Regions from separate parts of the Geobacillus sp. DSP4a genome, predicted to be linked through region 3. Evidence: riboswitches for the same ligand, from Rfam matches in the RefSeq annotation. Region 3 holds a riboswitch; each other region holds the start of a gene.

Region 1 (6,807 bases), on a different contig from region 3:
GGCATACAGCCAAACGTTCGCCCAAAACACGAGCGCAAACGAATGCGAGGCGACAACGCCGCCAAGCGCCGAGCCGGCGGCGACGCCGATGTTTTGCGCCACATACAAGGCGTTGAATGCCCGCCGTCCCCCTTCCGGCCAAACCGCCCCGACATACGCCGACGCCGCCGGAAAGACGACGCCGTTGCCGATGCCGACAAGCGCCAGCCAGACGGCATAATGCGGCCAACCATGCCAGACGCCCAAACCGGCAAGCGCCGCCATCGTCAGGCACGCTCCGGACACGAGCGTGCGAAACCCGCCGATCCGGTCAAACAACATGCCGCCGAGCAAGCTGCCGATGACGCTGCCGCCGGAGTTGAGCATCAGCACCGCTCCCGCTACGGCGAGCGGCTGGCCGAGCTGTTCATGCAAATAAATGGTATTTAGCGGCCATAAAAACGACGCTCCTGTGACATTGAGCGCCATGCCGACAAGCAGCCACCAAAGAGCGCGGGGCATCGGTCATCATCCTTTTCGTCTGCTATTTCGACTCCCAAACTAATTGTATGTGGGAAAGCGAAAAAAAGCAATCAAAAAAAGAGGGCGGCATGGCGCCCTCACGGACAGCGGCGCATCACCCGTTCCGCTGCTTGGAGCGGGCCGGCTGGCCACCTGTTTGTTCATACTGTTTTTTCGCCAGTTTCACCGGATCAAAGTCTTGGCCGAGTTCCAAATCGTTGTTGTTGTGACCGTTGCGCGTTTTTTGCTCCGGGTTCGTTTGTTTCAGACGTCGCTTCATTCCTTGTTCCTCCTTGTGTTCGCCATCAAGCAGACAGCCGCCCTGCGGTTGCTTTCCGTTTCACCGGTCAGGCAACATCCGCTTGTTATGCACCAGGACCTTCGATAGCGGCCATCGTGCAAAGCTCTTGTTTCATCGGTCAAGCAAGATCATCTCGTTTTGCAGCTGCTCAAGCTGAAGCCGCATCCGATGCAGCTGTTCGCGCTGCTGGGCGTTGCAACTTCGCGCCAAGTGAGCCAAATCGTTGACTGTCTGCTCAAGCATTTGCTGGGCGTTTGTGTATTCCGTGATGTTGTAGTGCTCTTGCTTTTGCGCTTCCGTATATTGTTCTTTCGCAAAGCGGATGACGTCTTCGCACCGCTGCAAAAATTCTTCCACCGATTGTCTTGTCGCCATGCGCTCACCTCGTTTCATGATGTTCCCTCATCTTTACTATGCGCCGACGCTTTCATCTGTATCACGTCAATGATTGGCAACAGTCGCTTTTTGCCGCCATCCGTGGTACAATGCAAGGATGATGCCATTTCAGCACAAGGAGAGAACGGCCGTGACAAACGCAATCCCATTTCCATATGCCGCCGACGGAAAACGGTATCACACATGGAACTGCCATTTGCGGCAAACGTTCGGCCAAAACGTGTTCAAAGTCGCCCTTGACGGCAGGTTTGACTGCCCGAACCGCGACGGGACGGTGACGTATGGCGACTGCACGTTTTGCAGCGCCGCCAGATCGGGCGATTTTGGCCCGATGTGGAGCGTCAACAAATGGGAAGGGCTAAACGCCATTGACGCTGAACTCAAGCGGCGGGACAGCTTTCAAGGAAAGCGGCGCGAACAGGGGGTGGCAAACGCATGGCCATCATGAATATTTTGCCGTTTGCCCGCTTTTTGCTTGATCAAGCAGTCAACGAAGGCGACATCGCCGTCGATGCGACGGTTGGCAACGGCCATGACACCGTCTTTTTAGCCGAGCTCGTCGGGGAGCGCGGGCATGTGTTTGGTTTTGATATTCAAGCCGAAGCGATCGCGGCGGCCAGAGCCCGCCTCGCCGAACACGGGCTGGACGGGCGGGTGACGCTGTTTCAGACAAGCCATAGCCTGCTGCTCGAAACGCTCCCCGACTCCGTTCACGGACGCATCGCCGGCGCCGTGTTCAACCTCGGCTATTTGCCGGGCGGCAATAAGCAAATCGCCACCCAGCCGGAATCGACGATTCAAGCGGTCGAGCAGCTTCTTTCCATCCTAAAGCCGGGCGGCATCATCGTTCTTGTCGTCTACCACGGCCATCCGGAGGGAAAGCGCGAACGCGACGCGCTCCTTGATTACGTCCGCTTTCTTGATCAACGGCGCGTCCATGCCTTGAAATACGAATTCATCAATCGGCAAAACAACCCGCCGTTTTTGATCGCACTCGAGAATCGGGCGGATGGGAGCGCCTGATTCCGTCCGATCCGCCGACGAACCACTGCTCTCGCCAGTACAAGCAAACGGCTGCCCTTACGAAAAGGACAGCCGTTTTTGTCGCTCCTGCCAAAAGCGGTACGCTTTTCCGTTCCAATAAAAAAACATCGACGCCGCCCCGCCGGCGCGGACGAGCCGGCGCGCCAGCCGGTGCAGACCGCGTTGCTTTTTCACCTTGGCATCCGACAAATACAACCCAAGAAGCCCTCGGTGAATAAGGCGGTGAAACTGGCCGTGCGGAAGGGCGCCGACATGGCGGTCGGCCTCTTCGATGAAATGGCAAAGCCGCTCAAGCATCACCGTTTCATTCGGATAGTAAAAGCAAAAATTCAAATCGCCGCCGGCTCGATCTTCCTCTTGATCGATCAAATAGTCGAGCAAAATGTGCAGCCCTTGAATGTATGGAAAATAACCGTCGCGCACTTGTCTCGCCATCTCCGGCGGCAGCGATTCGCCAAACGCATAGGCGACGAGGCAGAAAATACCGAGCGTCGAACCGGAGCAGGCGGAAAACTCATACCACTCCATCGGCGGCAAGGCGTCTTTGTATTGCGCGAACCATTTCTCCAGCCGCGGCACCCGCTCGCTCGCTTCGACATGTTTATGCACTTGCAAGTCGCAATAATATCCGGCCAATTCATGCAAAAATGGGGCGATCGTCTCATAATGGCGCACCGTCTCGAGCACCTCTTGGCACGTGCGGACAAGCGCCGGCAAATAGCCGCCGTCTTCCTGTTCGCGGCGATGGCGGTAATAGTTCGACGGCTCGGCGCCGATTGTCAACGCGTCCGGCATCGAATCGTGCAAGGCGCGAAAGTCGAGCGGATCGAGCGAGGTGCTGCGGTCGCACAAATTATCCAAATAATCGCTGATCGTCTGGTAAGCCACGATAAAGCGGATGCAATCCTCCATGTTTTCTCCGGCCAAAAGCGCCAAAATGGAGCCGCCTTCGCAATGGAACGTTTTCGACGCGATGCTCGCCAAGGCCTGGCGCCGAAGCTCCGGGTCGGGAATGCGCTCGGCCTGGCGCCGCCAATAGGCAAGCTCGCGGTGGACAAGCGGAAGCACGTCACGATACACCATTTTCATCAAGGCGATGGGGTTTTTCGGAATGTTCAATCGGTTCACCTCAGGTGCAAACACCATGGTCTCGTCTCCTAGCATTTCCATCTTATCGGCAACCAAAATTGTTTCGCGTCTGAACAGCTTGCGATCTCGCAGTATTGCCATCAATGCGGCCGGGGCAAACCATAAAAGGGTTGGCGACGGAATGAAAAAGCCGCTCAACAACGGTTCTTCTCACGTTGAGAAGCTTTGTGAAATCGGATCTTCTTCCCCGATCCCAACCACTCATCGGGCGAAACGAAACGTTTTTCACCAATCCCGATTAGGCGCGCTCGCTTTCGTTGGCGATTTGGACGCAGCGTTGTACAATACATGGTGAACGATCGATTTTGCCATAGAAAGGAACGAACGCCCATGATTTACCCATACAAAGGCAAAACGCCGCAAATTGCCGCCTCCGCCTTTATCGCCGACTATGTGACGATCACCGGCGATGTCGTGATCGGCGAAGAGACAAGCATTTGGTTCAATACCGTCATTCGCGGCGATGTGGCACCAACGGTGATTGGCAACCGGGTCAATATTCAAGATAACTCAATTTTGCATCAAAGTCCAAACAATCCGCTTATCATTGAAGACGGGGTAACCGTCGGCCATCAAGTCATTTTGCACAGCGCCATCGTTCGCAAAAACGCGCTCATCGGCATGGGCTCGATCATTTTGGACCGCGCGGAAATCGGGGAAGGCGCGTTTATCGGCGCCGGCAGTTTAGTGCCGCCGGGCAAAAAAATTCCGCCCAACACGCTCGCCCTCGGACGGCCGGCGAAAGTCGTCCGCGAACTGACGGAAGACGATATCCGCGAAATGGAGCGCATCCGCCGCGAATATGTCGAGAAAGGGCAGTATTACAAAGCGCTGCAGCAACAGCGGACATCGTGCGCCGACAAAAAAGAGCTACCGTGATCAGGCAGCTCTTTTTCTTTCATCACTTGTCCGCCAGCGCCAGCGCTTGTTCTCTCAGCGTCGTCGCTTTATCAGTGCGCTCCCACGGCAAGTCGATGTCCGTACGCCCAAAATGGCCGTAAGCAGCCGTCTGTTTGTAAATCGGGCGGCGCAGGTCAAGCATTTTGATGATGCCCGCCGGGCGGAGATCGAAGTTGCTGCGCACGACCTCAATCAAAATGTCTTCCGACACTTTGCCGGTGCCGAACGTATCAATGGAAATCGATACCGGACGGGCGACGCCGATCGCGTAGGCGAGCTGCACTTCGCATTTGTCGGCCAGTCCTGCCGCGACGATGTTTTTCGCGACATAGCGGGCCGCATACGCTGCCGAGCGGTCGACTTTCGTCGGATCTTTGCCCGAGAACGCGCCGCCGCCATGGCGGGCGTAGCCGCCGTACGTATCGACGATGATTTTGCGCCCCGTCAACCCAGCATCCCCTTGCGGACCGCCGATGACAAACCGTCCTGTCGGGTTGATGAAATAGTTCGTGTTCTCATCAAGCAGCTCGGCCGGCACGACCGGTTTGATGACCTGCTCTTTAATGTCGCGCTCGATTTGCTCTTGCGTAATTTCCGGATGGTGCTGCGCGGACACGACGATCGTATCGACGCGCACCGGTTTGCCGTTTTCATCGTATTCGATCGTCACTTGCGTTTTCCCGTCCGGCCGCAAGTACGGCAAGACGTCCGTTTTACGCACTTCCGCCAATCGACGCGCCAAGCGGTGCGCAAGCGAAATCGGCAGCGGCATCAATTCTTCCGTCTCATTGCAGGCGAACCCAAACATCAATCCTTGGTCGCCGGCGCCGATCGCTTCAATTTCCTCGTCAGTCATCTGACCTTCGCGCGCCTCAAGCGCCCGGTCCACTCCCATCGCAATGTCCGGCGACTGTTCGTCAATCGACGTCAACACCGCGCACGTATCAGCGTCAAACCCGTATTTGGCGCGCGTGTAGCCGATCTCCCGGACCGTATCGCGGACGATGCGCGGAATGTCCACGTACGTTGATGTTGTGATTTCCCCACTCACGAGCACCAGCCCGGTCGTCACGCTCGTTTCGCAGGCGACGCGGGCGTTCGGATCTTTTTCCAAAATGGCATCCAAAATGGCATCAGAAATTTGGTCGCAAATTTTATCCGGATGTCCTTCCGTCACAGACTCTGACGTAAACAAGCGGCGTTTGGCTGACATTCGGTTTGTTTCCTCCTCTTAACATAATGTGGCGACACGGAACTCATTTCCCTTTTTCCCTTCGCAATATAAAAAACCTTTCCTGTAACGGCTGAGGAAAGGTCATGGCAATCGTATTGCTTCCTTTCACTCTTATCGTTCAAGGACTGCGCCTTGCCACAGGTTAGCACCATTTCACACATGTCCAGTTGTGACGGTTGCTGGGCTTCATCGGGCCTGTCCCTCCACCGGCTCGGGATAAGAGTATCCGTTCAATGAATTATCTTATCGCAATTGAAGGAACAAAGTCAACCGCAGAAGTGAATTTTTTATCATCCCGCTTCCGCGCACGAACCCAAGCAAAGGAGGAATGAGCGCCTTTCCCTTGCCTCCATAAAACAAAGGGAAGCTAAACGCAGCCCCTTTCTTTTGTATAGGAGGGGAGCGCGTCTATATAAACGTGCCGCTTCCGGCTGCATGCTTGAACAAGACGAGGCGGATTTGGCAAACGTATTGCCGATTTGGGTCATCACTGCCTGCTTCCTTAATAGCAAGACAGTAAGACAACCCGGGAACGGCCGCCTCCCGCTTGAAGCACAGGCGGGAGAGCGTGCAAAATCTGAAAAATAGGCAAAATAAGTTCAAAAAAACCCACACAATTAGTATGGACTATTAATAAAAATGTGTTATACTATTTTCAAGAGTGATTACAAAAAGAAGGCAGGTTGTGAACATGGGGATCGCAAACATGACAAATAAGCTGGATGTATTGCTGCAAAAACCGTACGTGCATCATCAACTGTCCGTCGCCGAGCTCGTCGAGAAAGTCCTGCGGCGGAACGAAGGACGGCTGACGCACACCGGAGCCGTCGCGGTGACAACCGGCAAGTACACAGGGCGGTCGCCGAAAGACAAATACATCGTCGAAGAACCGTCCACGAAGCAAACGATCGACTGGGGAACGGTCAACCAGCCGATGTCTCCGGAAACGTTTGAGAAACTGTACGACAAAGTGCTCGATTATTTAATGAAACAAGATGAACTGTTCGTCTTTAAAGGCTTTGCCGGCGCCGATCCGAAATACCGGCTGCCGATTCAAGTCGTCAACGAATTCGCCTGGCACAACTTGTTCGTCCATCAGCTGTTCATCCGCCCGAGCGCCGAGGAGCTCGCCGCGCACGAGCCGCAATTCACCGTCATTTGCGCGCCGAACTTTAAAGCCGACCCGAAGGTGGACGGGACGCGCTCGGAAGCGTTCATCATCATCTCGTTTGAACGGCGCACCGTGTTGATCGGCGGCACCGAGTATGCCGGCGAAATGAAA
Region 2 (6,807 bases), on a different contig from region 3:
TTTGCCGATGCCGTTGAAAATCGAGGTCGCGCTGTCGCGGACAACACCGTGCTTCAAAATTGTCCCTTCTGTATGCTTGCCGTAATGGATGACGCTCGTCGTAAAGTTTTGCACTTGCTCGCCGCGGCTGACCGCGACCGTTTTCGTATCGCCGAACGAGCCGTCGCCGACAAGGCGGGTGATGTTCTCGGAGACCGTATTGCCGTCATTCATCAGCCCGAGCGCCCATTCGATCCGTCCATCGCGCCCGGCGATGCCGCGCCGATTGACATACGTCGTGGTGCCTTTGGCCAAATGGTCGACAGCGGCGAAAAAGACGCTTGCGTTCGCTTGAGCAAACACCTCGGCGACCACATTAACGACCGCGTTTCCTTCGCGGCTTGCTGATATATAATTTTCGACAAACACGACGCGGCTGTTGTCTTCCGCCACGACGATGACATGGTTAAACAAGGCGATGTCGTCTTCGTCTTGAATATAGACCGCCTGAAGCGGCGTTTCAATCTCCACATTTTTCGGGACATAGACAAACACACCGCCGTTGAGCAGCGCCGCATGGAGCGCGGCAAGGCGGTGCTCATCCGGCTTGACCGCCGTCATCAAATAGTTTTTCAGCAAGTCGCCATGCTCGCGCGCTGCGGTGAAGATGTCGGTGAAAATGACGCCCTTCTCCTTCAACTCATCGGACAGCGACACATACGCCGGCGTATGGTTGCGCTGCACGTACAAATTTTTCGTTCCTTCGCCGGCTTGCATGAGCGCCTTGACCGCTTCAGGCAAGTCATCGAGGCCGGCATATGGCGCACTGTCAACGGCATGGCGTGAGAAGCCAGTGAAGTTCCAATTGTCGATTTTCGTTTTCTCCGGTTTCGGAAGCGGCAGCCGCTCCGCCAACCGAAGCGCCTCAAGGCGCCGCTCGGTCAGCCAGCCCGGTTCGCCGCGTCCGCTTGAGAACGTGCGGATGTAGGTTTCATCGAATGGGATTTTCGTTTCTGTCGCCATAGTCCTCCTCCTAACGCTTACGCTTCTTGTCCGACCGTTTCGTCTTCGATGCCGAGTTCTTTTTTGATCCAGTCGTACCCTTCCGCCTCAAGCCGCTGCGCCAGCTCCGGACCGCCGGACTTGACGATGCGCCCTTGCATCATGACATGCACATAATCCGGGGTGATGTAGTTGAGCAGCCGCTGGTAGTGGGTGATGATCAAACAGCCGAACTCGCTGCTGCGCATTTCGTTGACACCTTTGGCGACGATTTTGAGCGCGTCGATATCGAGGCCGGAGTCGATCTCGTCCAAAATGGCGATTTTCGGCTCAAGCATCATCAGCTGCAAAATTTCATTTCGCTTTTTCTCCCCGCCCGAGAATCCTTCGTTCAAGTAACGGTGCGCCATATCCGGATTCATTTCCAAAAACGCCATTTTTTCATCGAGCTTGCGGATGAATTTCATGAGCGAAATTTCGTTGCCTTCGCCAAGCCGGGCGTTGATCGCCGCGCGCAAAAAGTCGGCGTTCGTCACCCCGCTAATTTCACTCGGATATTGCATCGCCAAAAACAGGCCGGCGCGCGCCCGTTCGTCGACTTCCATCTCGAGGACGTCCTGGCCGTCGAGCGTCACCGATCCTTCTGTCACTTCATATTTTGGATGGCCCATAATGGCCGATGCCAGCGTCGACTTCCCCGTTCCGTTCGGACCCATGATGGCGTGGATTTCCCCACCTTTGACTTCCAAGTCCACTCCTTTTAAAATTTCCTTTCCCTCCACGGCGACGTGGAGATTGCGAATCGTCAATACCGCCATGCAGCATACCTCCAATTCTCAATTGAGAGTCAATTCGCTCGCTTGTCTTCTAGCGATCGTTCATTCTCATTTTATTCTCATTACAATTTTATAACAAATGAAAACTGCCTGCAACTTCCCTGCTCTGTTTTTCACGATGGCCGTGTGAAAAACCGCATCATTTATTTATTTTACACGAAAACCGCAAGCTTGTACGAGTTTTTGCAAAAAAAGACCCCGTTTTTTTCCGGAGTCTAGTGAGCCGCCGTACTGGCGCGTTTGAACAACCGATGAAGCGCGGGAAAACAGACCGGCCGCGGCGTCTCTCCATCCAAAACGGTTTTGAACTTTCGGGCAGCTCTTTTTTGTGCAAAAAATAACGGAAGCGATTCGCTTCCGTTATTGATTGTTTGTCGCCGCTGGAATGACGGCGCCGTGGTATTTTTCTTTGATGAAATCTTGGATTTCTTTCGATTGCAGCACTTCGACAAGCGTTTTGATTTCTTTCCGGTTTTCATCGCCTTTGCGCACCGCAATAATGTTCACATACGGATTGTTTTTCGGCGACTCCACGGCGATCGGGTCTTTCGCCGGGTCCAAACCGGCGTCAAGCGCATAGTTGGCGTTGATCAAAACCGCATCGCCTTCGCCGTTTTTGTAAATTTGCGGCAGAAGTCCAGCATCGACGTCCGCTTTAAATTTCAAATGTTTCGGGTTTTCGACGATGTCGTTGACCGTCGCTTTCGTTTTATCGATGCCCGGTTTCAGCTTAATGAGCCCCTTTTCTTGCAGCATCGACAAAATGCGGCCATGGTCGGCGACCGAGTTGCTCATGATGATCGTCGCGCCGTCCGGCAGTTCTTCAATGCTTTTGTATTTTTTCGAGTATAAGCCGATCGGCTCGATATGAATGCCGCCGGCGTTGACGAAATCATAGCCGTGTTCTTTCATTTGCGATTCCAAGTACGGAATGTGCTGGAAGTAGTTGGCGTCGATGTCTTTATCAGCCAACGCTTTGTTCGGCAAGATGTAATCTTGGAACGTAATGATCTCCAAGTCGATGCCTTTTTCTTTCAAAATCGGTTTCGCTTTTTCCAAAATTTCCGCGTGCGGCACGTTCGACGCGCCGACTTTCAGTTTCACCAATTCGCCGCCTTTGCCCCCCTCGGCCGCGTTGTTGTTGTCGTTGCCGCCGCACGCCGCCAAAGCGAAGACAAGAACAGCAGCGAACAGGGCGCCAAGCCATTTTTTCATCGTTTTCTTCCTCCTTATCGTTTATCAATTTTGGAAGTGACAACGTCACCGATCAACTGAATGACAAAGACAATGACGAGCACCAACACGGTCGCGACAAACGTCACATCGTTATGGCTGCGCTGGAATCCTTCCAAATACGCCAAGTTCCCAAGCCCGCCGGCGCCGATGGCTCCAGCCATCGCCGTATAGCTGACGAGCGACACGGCCGTCACCGTAATGCCGGAGACGAGCGCCGGCAACGATTCCGGCAGCAGCACTTTCCAAATGATCGTCCACGTTGAGGCGCCCATCGCTTGGGCTGCTTCGATGACGCCTTTGTCGATTTCGCGAAGGGCAATCTCCACCATGCGGGCGTAAAACGGCGCGGCCCCAATGACCAAAGCCGGCAGCGCCGCATTGGCGCCAAGCATCGTCCCAACAAGCCAGGTGGTAAACGGAATGAGCAAAATGATCAAAATAATAAACGGAATCGAGCGGAAAATGTTCACAAACGCCGCAATCACTGTATTGACAAACCGGTTTTCCCATAGGTTGCCCTTCGCTGTCAAAAATAGAAGCAAGCCAAGAACGATTCCGAGGACGAAAGTGGCCGCCACCGCCACTCCCGTCATATACAGCGTCTCGACCGTCGCCGCCCACATTGTCTCCCATTGGACGTTCGGCAGGAGGTTAGCGAGCATCGTGAATCACCTCCACCGCCACCTGCTGGCTTTGAATGTAGTCAAGCGCCCGGGCAATTTCATCCGCCGCCCCATCGATGTGCACAAACAGCACCCCATAAGCGCCTTGATGGGTTTGCGAAATTTTCCCTTGCAAAATATTCATATCGACGGCAAATTGCCGCACGACCTGGCTGATGAGCGGCTGGCCGGCCGCCGCGCCGACAAACGTCAGCTGCGCGATCAGCCCGCTCGGATATTGGCCAAACAAATGGGAAATCGCCTCTTCCGTCTCTTCCGGCTCGACGAGCTGCTTGACGAACCGCTTCGTGATCGGCTGCTGCGGGTTGCGGAACACGTGCAGCACGTCGCCTTGCTCAACGATTTTGCCGTTTTCCATCACGGCGACGCGGTCGCAAATTTTGCGGATGACGTGCATCTCATGGGTGATGAGCACGATCGTCAGCCCGAGCCGCTTGTTGATGTCGACAAGCAGGTCCAAAATCGCATCGGTCGTCTGCGGGTCGAGCGCCGATGTCGCCTCGTCGCAAAGCAGCACTTTCGGGTTGTTGGCGAGCGCCCGGGCAATGCCGACACGCTGCTTTTGCCCGCCGCTCAACTGCGACGGATACGCCTCTTCCCGCCCCGTGAGCCCGACGAGCTCGATCAATTCATCGACCCGTTTTTGCCGCTCCGCTTTCGGAACACCCGCAATCTCGAGCGGAAACGCAATGTTTTCCCGCACTGTGCGCGACCAAAGCAAGTTGAAATGTTGGAAAATCATCCCGATCTCTTGACGCGCCTTGCGCAGCTCCCGCCCTTTGATGCGCCCCATGTCGCGGCCGGCGACGATCACCTTGCCGCCCGTCGGCTTCTCGAGCCCATTGAGCAAGCGGATGAGCGTACTTTTCCCCGCGCCGCTGTAGCCGATAATGCCGAAAATTTCCCCTTCGCGAATCTCAAGCGACACATTGTCGACGGCCGTGACCGAGCCGTTAGCCGCTTGATAGATTTTTGTCACATGTTCGAGTGTAATCATCGTTTCACCTTCCTTCCTCCCCAAGGCGGCGGAGCGCAAAAAGAAAACCTTTCTGCCCGCAGAGAACAGAAAGGTATTGTGCACCATTCCGTCTCTTATCTCTCAAAGCAGGCCGCTTTGTGTGAATTGGCACCTTTTCAGCGCACGCGCTGACGGTTGCCGGGCTTCATTGGGCACATCCCTCCACCTCTCTTGATAAGAGCGCAACAATCGCCTATTCGATTGACTACAGTTGTGATTGTATCACCTTGTGTCGAACATTGTCAATAAAAATTCCACCCAACATGCCGATACGGCTTAGCCAAATGGAGGAGCGACTCAAGCAGCAACAGATGACGAAAGCTTCCCGATACATGCACTTCGCGCAGCCGGACGAGCTGCTGCAGCTTCAGCTCGCCGCCTAAAAGCGAGCAAAGCGCTTTTTTGGAGCCGCGCACCGTCAAGACGTTCCGTTCATCAGGTTCCCTTCCGGCGGTAAGCTCCTTGCCGAGCGCCACCATGGCGGTCTCTTCCTCGCTTTCAAAGCGGACATACAGCTGCTCATCCGGCAAAATCGGCAACAAATGGCGCAACGTTTGCATCCGTTCCATAAACTGCCCTACCAACTCGCGCATTTCCATTGAGCATCCTCCCCCCCATCTCCTTTGTCCTTTTATTTCCATGCCGAAGGGGGAGAATCCTTTACAAAAATCTCGACAGCCGCCGTGGCGAACCAACGCCGTTTTTGTCATTTCCCAAGAAATGTGTCAAACGGCGTCAAAAAATAGCGGATCGTCAACGCGGCAAACGGGCGCGGATTGCTTCGTACAAATAAGGGACCGAATGGAACGCATACCATTTGCCGATGATCTCTCCGCCGACGAAAAGAAGCAAGCACGGAACGCTTTCAATTTTCCACGCCGCCGCCTGCTCGGGGATGTAGTTGATGTCCGTTTCGCAAAACGGTATGTCCGGAAACAATTGTTCTAGGACAACAAGCATGCGCCTCGCCAACTGGCACGTGCCGCACAGCGGGGTATACAACGAAAGAGCGAGAAGCGGCTCCCCTTCCACCATTCGCTTAATATCGTTTCGACCGATTGTGTTCACTCGCCTCTTCCTCTCATGAACGATTCGATACGGACGTCAAAATGGGCGCGCAGCAACACATGCGCCAAATGCCAGATCGGGGCGGCGGCCACTTCGCGATACGCCCGGTCAATGTAAATATGCCCTGCTTCCGGAAACACCCGGCGGAACTGCCGGCGCAATTTTTCCCCCGCCTCGTCGGCATCGGCGAGCACGTACACATCCCGCCCTTCGAGTTCATCGGCCAGCTCCTCAAGGCGCGCATCGCTGATCGTGCCGTTCGTGCAAATGATGACAACCGGCTCGTTCAGCACGGCCGCCACTTTTTCCTTATCTGACCGCCCTTCCACAATAATCACTTTTTCCACCTGTCGCATGTCCGACCCACCTAACGTGAATGAGGATACAATATTGTATGGCAACAGAAAAGCAACGGCCATCCGCCGTTGCCTCCTAACACCAGCCCGCCTCCCCGTCGCAGTCGACATATTTTTGATCCGGTTCAACGGTAGCGGTGACCCATTTTCAAATTTTTCCATTTGTTCGCTTTATCCGTTTTTCCACGCTACAGCCGCAGGAAGCGGAAGGCGGCCGATGAGCTCGCCTCCCTCGTACAGTTCGATCGTGCGGCCGTTCCATTTGCCGGTGACCCGGTCCGTGACATCCAGTTGCTTCGTTTGCAGCACCATCACGAGCACCCCTTTTTCATCACATTCCGGTATGTATAGGGGGCCCGGTTCGAAGCGAACTTTGCAGGAACGTTTATCCTTCGTTGATCATCGCCTCGTATTGTTCGGCCGTCAACAAGTTGTCCACTTCGCTTAAGTCTTTCGGCTCAATAACGATCATCCATGCTTTTTCATACGGTGATTCGTTCACATATTCCGGATTGTCGTTCAACGCTTCGTTCACTTCGACGACCGTGCCGCTGATCGGCGCATACAATTCCGAGACGGTTTTCACCGACTCAACGCTGCCGAACGGCTCGTTCGCTGTCAGTTCCGCG
Region 3 (6,807 bases):
TTTCGAGAACGTGTAGATTTCAACGCCAATGTCTTTCGCCCCGTCCACTTCTAGAAAGCTGACCGGCTTTTGGCCGTCAAAGCCGATCGCGCCATAGGCAAAATCGTGCACAACGGCTATGCCGTACTTTTCCGCAAACGCCACCGTTTCAGCAAAAAACTCCTTCGTCGCCGTCGCGCCGGTCGGGTTGTTCGGATAGTTTAAAAACATCAGTTTCGCCCGGTCGGCCGCCGCCCTGGGAATGGCCGAATAATCCGGCAGAAACCCATTCTCCGCGACAAGCGGCATCATTTCCATCCGCGCGCGGGCGAGCGCGATTCCCGACCAATAGTCCGGATAACCCGGGTCCGGGACGAGCACGACATCGCCCGGGTTGACGAGGCAAAGCGGCAGCTCGACAAGCCCGGCTTTGCCGCCGAACAAGATGGCGACCTCGCGGGCCGGGTCGATCGTCACCCCGTACTCGCGCGCGTAAAACGCCGCTACGGCTTCTTTCAAAAACGAGTAGCCTTGAAACGGCGAATATTTATGGTATTTTGGGTTCGCGGCTGCCTTCTGCATCGCTTCGACAATGTGCGCCGGCGTCGGCTGATCCGGATTGCCCTGCCCTAAGTTGATCACATCATAACCCGCCTTGATCTTCGCACCGACTTTCGCCACGAGCGAGGCGAAAAACTGCTTCGGCAGCTGTTCAAGCAGTTCGGAAAAGGGAAATTCGATCGTCATCGTCCACACCTTCTCAAACATTCTTGAAATTCTAGTGCAACATCATATATCGTTAAAAGCAAAATGTAAAGAAAAATTTTTTTCCGAGGTGAACGCTCATGACGATCCGCATCGCCTGCCTGCAGCTTGACATTGCATTTGGCGATCCAGCAAAAAACGAACAGCAAGCCGAACAGGCCGTGGAATCCGCTGCCAAAGACGGCGCTGACATCATCGTGCTGCCAGAGTTATGGACGACCGGCTACGATTTGACGCGCCTGGATGAAATTGCCGACGAAGGCGCCGAACGGGCGAAGGCGCTCGCTTCCCGATTGGCGCAAACGTACGGCGTCCATTTCGTCGCCGGTTCGGTCGCCAAAAAAACAGCCGCCGGCGTGACAAACACGATGATCGTGGCCGACCGCCATGGCCAAATCGTCGGCGAATACAGCAAGCTTCACCTGTTCCAATTGATGGATGAACATTTGTATTTGCAGCCGGGAAACGAGCCAGGCTTGTTCTCGCTTGACGGGCTGCCGTGCGCTGGGGTCATTTGCTATGACATCCGATTTCCGGAGTGGATTCGCGCCCATGCGTTGGCCGGAGCGGAAGTGCTGTTTGTCGTCGCCGAATGGCCGCTTCCCCGCCTTCACCATTGGCGGACGCTCCTGATGGCGCGGGCGATTGAAAACCAATGCTATGTCGTCGCTTGCAACCGGGCCGGACGCGACCCGAACAACGTCTTCGCCGGCCATTCGCTCATCATCGACCCATGGGGCGAAATTATCGCCGAGGCGGACGAGAAGCCGGGCATTCTCTCGGCCGACATCGATCCCTCGCTCGTTGCGGACGTCCGCGCACGCATCCCGGTGTTTGCCGACCGCCGGCCGCACGATTATGAAGAGGCGGCAAAAAAATTTTTCAAAACGTATTGACAATCCGCCAGCCCAACCTGTATCATTCGAATCAAGCAACCAAACGATTGTTAACATCGTGAAAATTGCAAAAACTTAATAGCTAGATCGGTACTCTTATCAAGAGTTGGCTGAGGGAATTGGCCCAATGAAGCCCAGCAACCGACCGTAATGCTATCGTGAGATAGGGCGCACGCCAAAGGCGGCGCCGGAAGCGAACCGCTTCCGCAGGGCACGGTGCTAAGTCCAACAGAAAGACCGATGTCTTTCTGAAAGATAAGAGGCGCGAAGACGATGCATCTTCAAGCCTCTTTCCGTATGCGAAAGAGGCTTTTTCATTTGCCAAAACCTAAAGGGGGAACGTGAAAATGACGATTGTCCAATCCACTGTTTACGAACCGCTCACCGAACAAAAAGCGACCGCCCTCGCCGTCCGCCTCGGCCTATTCCGAGACGGGGCGCCGCTTGTGTGCCGCGAAATCGGCGACGGAAACTTAAACTTAGTCTTTCATATCGTCGATCAGGAAACGAAGCAAGGCGTCATCATCAAACAGGCGCTCCCGTACGCGAAAGTCGTCGGCGAAAGCTGGCCGCTCACGTTAAAGCGCGCGGTTATTGAAAGCAACGCGTTGCGCACGTTTGCCAGCTATGTACCGCAATACGTGCCGAACGTCTACTATTCTGACGAATCGCTTGCCATTACCGTGATGGAAGACTTGTCCCGTCTGCAAATCGCCCGCAAAGGGTTGATCGAAGGGAAAACATTCCCGCTTTTGTCCCGGCATATCGGCGAATTTATCGCCAAAACAGCGTTTTACACATCCGATTTCGGCATGAACCAGCAAGAGAAAAAGAAATTGGCGCAAAGCTTCGTCAATCCGGAACTGTGCAAAATCACCGAAGATCTCGTCTTCACCGATCCATTTTTCGACCATGACACGAACAACTTCGAAGGCGAGCTGCGGCCGGACGTCGAAACGCTTTGGAATGACGACCGCCTCCGTTTGGAAGCGGCGAAGTTGAAGCGCAAGTTTTTAACCGAAGCCGATGTGCTTCTGCATGGCGATTTGCATACCGGCAGCATTTTCGCAAGCACCGACGAAACGAAAGTAATCGACCCGGAATTCGCCTTTTACGGCCCGATCGGCTTTGACCTTGGGCAATTTTTCGCCAACTTGCTGTTAAATGCGTTGTCCCGCCCTGACGTTGAGCGCCAACCGCTCTTTGATCACATCGACCGGACCTGGGACGTCTTTGCGTCCATATTCTCGGAGCTTTGGCGCACCAAAAGCATCGAGACGTACGCCGCAACACCGGGCTTGCTTGACGAAGTGCTCCGGCATGCGTTCATCGATGCTGTCGGCTTTGCCGGCTGCGAAGTCATCCGCCGGACGATCGGCCTCGCCCATGTGGCCGACCTTGACGGCATCGAGCAGAAAGAAGCCCGCCTTGCCGCCAAACGACACGCGCTCCGCCTCGGCCGCCGCCTAATTGTCGAGCGCAACGAGCTGACCGGAACGGACGGCTTCCGCCGAGTGTTTGCAGAAACCGAATAGTAACACGGCGACGACCGGCCCAGTGCCGGCCCGGATCAACGGAAAATGTGAAAAGAAAGGAAGACGACGATGGACACCTTTGCCATCCCGCGCTCTGTCGAGTGGCGCGAGACGCATATCACGATTTTAAACCAACAAAAATTGCCATTAGCAACAGAATATATCGACCTGCATACGCTTGAAGACGTGTACGATGCGATCGCCTCGCTGAAAGTGCGCGGAGCGCCGGCGATCGGCATCACCGCCGCTTATGGTCTGGCGCTCGCCGCCTCGCATTATAAAGCGGAAACGGTCCACGAGTTCCATAGCCGCCTAAAGCAAGACCGCGATTATTTGGCAAGCGCCCGCCCGACGGCCGTCAATTTGGTTTGGGCGCTTGACCGGCTCACTGCCGCCGCCAAAGACGCCGCCTCGGTCAACGAAGCGAAAACGGCGCTTATTCACGAGGCGATCCGCATCCAAATCGAGGACGAAGATGTCTGCCGCCGCATCGGCGAACATGCGTTATCGCTTTTTCGCCCAGGCGACCGGGTGATGACGATTTGCAACGCCGGCTCGATCGCCACCGCCCGCTACGGCACGGCGCTCGCCCCGTTTTATTTGGCGAAAGAGAAAGGGATCGAGTTATCCGTGTACGCCCTTGAGACGCGCCCCGTTTTGCAAGGAGCGCGTCTGACCGCCTGGGAGCTGATGCAAGCAGGCGTCGACGTCACGCTTATTACGGACAACATGGCGGCGCAAACGATCAAAGCGAAAGGGATTCGCGCCATTATCGTCGGAGCCGACCGGATCGCACAAAACGGCGATACAGCGAACAAAATCGGCACGTTCGGCCTCGCCTTGCTCGCCAAATCGTTTGGCATTCCGTTTTACGTCGCCGCACCGTTGTCCACCATCGATTTGGCGACAAAGACAGGGGCAGACATCCCGATTGAAGAGCGCCATCCGGATGAAGTGACCCATCTGGCCGGCGTGCGCGTCGCCCCGGAAGGCGTCAACGTGTATAACCCGGCGTTTGACGTGACGCCAAACGAACTGATTACCGCGATCATTACCGAAAAAGGCATCGTCCGCGGCAGCTACAGCGCGGCACTGCCAGCGTTATTTGCAAAGGAGGAGCAGCATGAAACGATTTAAGGCCTTATCGTTCCTTTCTCTTCTTTTCTTTGCCGTGTTCTCCGTCTTGGCCGGCTGCACGAACGAGCAAGACGCCGTGAGCTCTAAGCCGGCCAGCGAAACGAAGCAAACGGCCATCCAAGGCGACACCGTCTCATCCAACAACCAAACCGCATCGAGCAGCGAACAGGCGGCCATCCCGGAGAAGCTGAAAAAACCGGTGAAGATCGCCGCCATTATGCAAATGTCCATCGGCACGTTCTCGTCGCAATACATCGCCGGCGTCAAAGAACAAGTGCAAAAGTTCGGCGGCGAAGTGCAAATTTACAACGCCGACAACGACTTGACGAAAATGGCCTCATACGTAGAAACGGCCATCACGCAAAACGTTGATGCCATTCTGCTTGATCACGGCCGCGCTGATGCGCTCGAAGGCCCGGTGAAAAAAGCGGTTGAAAAAGGCATCCCGGTCGTCGCCTTTGACAACGATTTGAACGTTCCCGGCGTCACCGTCATCGACCAAGACGACTACAGCCTCGCCTGGAAAACGTTAAAAACACTCGCCGAAGATTTAAATGGAGAGGGCAACATCGTCACGATTTGGGTCGGCGGTTTTACTCCAATGGAGCGGCGCCACGTCATTTATGAGGCGTTCAAAAAACGCTATCCGAACATAAAAGAAGTCGCCAAGTTCGGTACGGCGAGCGCCAACACGGCTTTGGACACGCAAACGCAAATGGAGGCCATTTTGAAAAAATATCCGAACAAAGGCGACATTGACGCCGTCTTCGCAACTTGGGACGAGTTCGCCAAAGGAGCGACGCGCGCCATCGAGCAAGCCGGGCGTACGGAAATCAAAGTATACGGCATCGATTTGAGTGACGAAGACTTGCAAATGATCCAAAAACCGAACAGTCCGTGGGTGGCGACAACAGCGACGGATCCGGCGGAAGTCGGCCGCGTTCAGGTGCGGTTCGCCTATCAAAAAATCGCCGGCGAGAAAACGCCGAACATTTACTCGCTCGAGCCGCATTTAGTAAAACGGACCGACTTGCCCGATAAGCAAGTATCGATGAACGAGCTTTCGCAATACATCCCGGGCTGGGGGCAATCGAACGTCGCCATCTCGCCATGGATGAAAACGTTGGAAGCTCAGGTGAACAAAAAATGAACAGGCTGTCAATGCGAGGCATTGAAAAATCGTTTGGCGCGGTGCGCGTGCTTGACGGCGTGGACTTTTCCGTCCGTCCAGGCGAAGTCCACGCCCTTTTGGGCATGAACGGCGCCGGCAAAAGCACGCTCATGAACATTTTGGCCGGCGCCATTCCTCCCGACGCCGGCACGATCACGATCGATGGCGTCAACTGCACCTTTTCGTCGCCGCTTGACGCGAAACGAGCCGGCATCGGCTTCGTCGTCCAAGAGGTCGACACGGCGCTTTTTCCAGGATTGCCCGTTTACGAAAACTTGGCGGCTGATGAGCTCGCTGATGTGAAGAAACAGCCGATCCGCTCGCTGCGCCGGGAAAAAGAACGGGCCGCTGCTCTGCTTCGCCGCGTCGGCCTTGCCATTTCGCCGGCAAAGCTCGTGCGCGACTGCTCGCTCCATGAAAAACAGCTGATCGTGCTCGCCAAAGTGTTGTCATCGAATGCGCGCTACATCATTTTGGACGAACCGACCGCCGCCTTGAGCGAAGCCGAAACGAAGCGGCTGTTTGCCATCATCACGGAACTGAAACAGCAAGGCGTCGGCTTTATTTACATCTCTCATAAACTGAAAGAAGTGCAGGAAATCGCCGACCGGCTGACGATTTTGCGCGACGGCCGCGTCGCCTACCATGGTTCCGCCCGCGGTTTGCCGCTTGAAGACATCGTCCTTCATATGACCGGAACAAGGCGAGCCGCCGCCATGAAACAAACGCGCGCGCATGGAAGCGACATCGCCTTTGCCGTCCGTGGGATCACGATCGAAAAAACCGGCACGACGGTCGATCTTTACGCCCATCGCGGCGAAATCGTCGGCATCGCCGGCTTGGTTGGCGCCGGCAAAACGGAGCTCGCTGAAAGCCTCATCGCCCACCGGAAGACGTCTGGCGAATGGCAACTTGACGGCCGGCGCTATACATTTTCATCGCCGCATGAAGCGATTGCCGCCGGCCTTTGTCTTATTCCGGAAGAACGGCGCAAACAAGGGCTGTTCTTGCCCGAGTCAGTGAAAACCAACATCACCGTCCGCCTCCTTTCCCGGCTGTCGCGCTGGCAATGGATCAGCCGGAGGAAGGAAACGGACGCCGCCGACGAACTTGTCCGCTCGCTCGGCATCCATCCGCCGTCGCCTTCGACCGCTGTCCGCCACTTAAGCGGCGGCAACCAGCAGAAAGTCGTCATCGGCAAATGGCTGAACACAAACGCGCGTGTTTTTCTATTCGACGAGCCCACGAAAGGAATCGATGTCCACGCCAAACAAGAGGTGTTTTCCATCATCCGTGCTCTCGCCGATGAAGGAAAAACAGTACT

What was found. Region 3 has a riboswitch for S-adenosylmethionine ahead of mtnK (S-methyl-5-thioribose kinase). Riboswitches for the same ligand answer to the same signal wherever they lie in the genome.
Region 1: it holds a riboswitch for S-adenosylmethionine, as region 3 does, so the genes downstream of both, metK (methionine adenosyltransferase) here and mtnK (S-methyl-5-thioribose kinase) in region 3, are expected to answer to the same signal.
Region 2: it holds a riboswitch for S-adenosylmethionine, as region 3 does, so the genes downstream of both, ETC02_RS04015 (methionine ABC transporter ATP-binding protein) here and mtnK (S-methyl-5-thioribose kinase) in region 3, are expected to answer to the same signal.

The regions. Positions count from the first base shown of each region.
Region 1 covers NZ_SDLD01000004.1:40,428-47,234, reverse strand. The annotation lists gene ETC02_RS02695 (MDR family MFS transporter) at 1-501, opposite strand, end outside; gene ETC02_RS02690 (hypothetical protein) at 617-781, opposite strand; gene ETC02_RS02685 (YtzC family protein) at 914-1,177, opposite strand; partial or broken gene ETC02_RS02680 (hypothetical protein) at 1,299-1,523, shown strand; gene mnmM (tRNA 5-(aminomethyl)-2-thiouridylate-methyltransferase MnmM) at 1,634-2,221, shown strand; gene ETC02_RS02670 (tetraprenyl-beta-curcumene synthase family protein) at 2,279-3,388, opposite strand; gene ETC02_RS02665 (gamma carbonic anhydrase) at 3,722-4,270, shown strand; gene metK (methionine adenosyltransferase) at 4,293-5,504, opposite strand; SAM riboswitch class I at 5,634-5,748, opposite strand; gene pckA (phosphoenolpyruvate carboxykinase (ATP)) at 6,217-6,807, shown strand, end outside.
Region 2 covers NZ_SDLD01000007.1:32,148-38,954, reverse strand. The annotation lists gene sufD (Fe-S cluster assembly protein SufD) at 1-1,002, opposite strand, end outside; gene sufC (Fe-S cluster assembly ATPase SufC) at 1,020-1,799, opposite strand; gene ETC02_RS04025 (MetQ/NlpA family ABC transporter substrate-binding protein) at 2,178-3,032, opposite strand; gene ETC02_RS04020 (methionine ABC transporter permease) at 3,047-3,715, opposite strand; gene ETC02_RS04015 (methionine ABC transporter ATP-binding protein) at 3,705-4,733, opposite strand; SAM riboswitch class I at 4,826-4,935, opposite strand; gene ETC02_RS04010 (sterol-binding protein) at 4,997-5,353, opposite strand; gene ETC02_RS04005 (thioredoxin family protein) at 5,508-5,822, opposite strand; gene ETC02_RS04000 (ribonuclease M5) at 5,819-6,178, opposite strand; gene ETC02_RS17630 (DUF2553 family protein) at 6,350-6,490, opposite strand; gene gcvH (glycine cleavage system protein GcvH) at 6,564-6,807, opposite strand, start outside.
Region 3 covers NZ_SDLD01000021.1:42,008-48,814, forward strand. The annotation lists gene ETC02_RS09190 (pyridoxal phosphate-dependent aminotransferase) at 1-726, opposite strand, end outside; gene ETC02_RS09195 (carbon-nitrogen family hydrolase) at 825-1,640, shown strand; SAM riboswitch class I at 1,734-1,902, shown strand; gene mtnK (S-methyl-5-thioribose kinase) at 1,988-3,175, shown strand; gene mtnA (S-methyl-5-thioribose-1-phosphate isomerase) at 3,245-4,312, shown strand; gene ETC02_RS09210 (sugar ABC transporter substrate-binding protein) at 4,299-5,462, shown strand; gene ETC02_RS09215 (sugar ABC transporter ATP-binding protein) at 5,459-6,807, shown strand, end outside.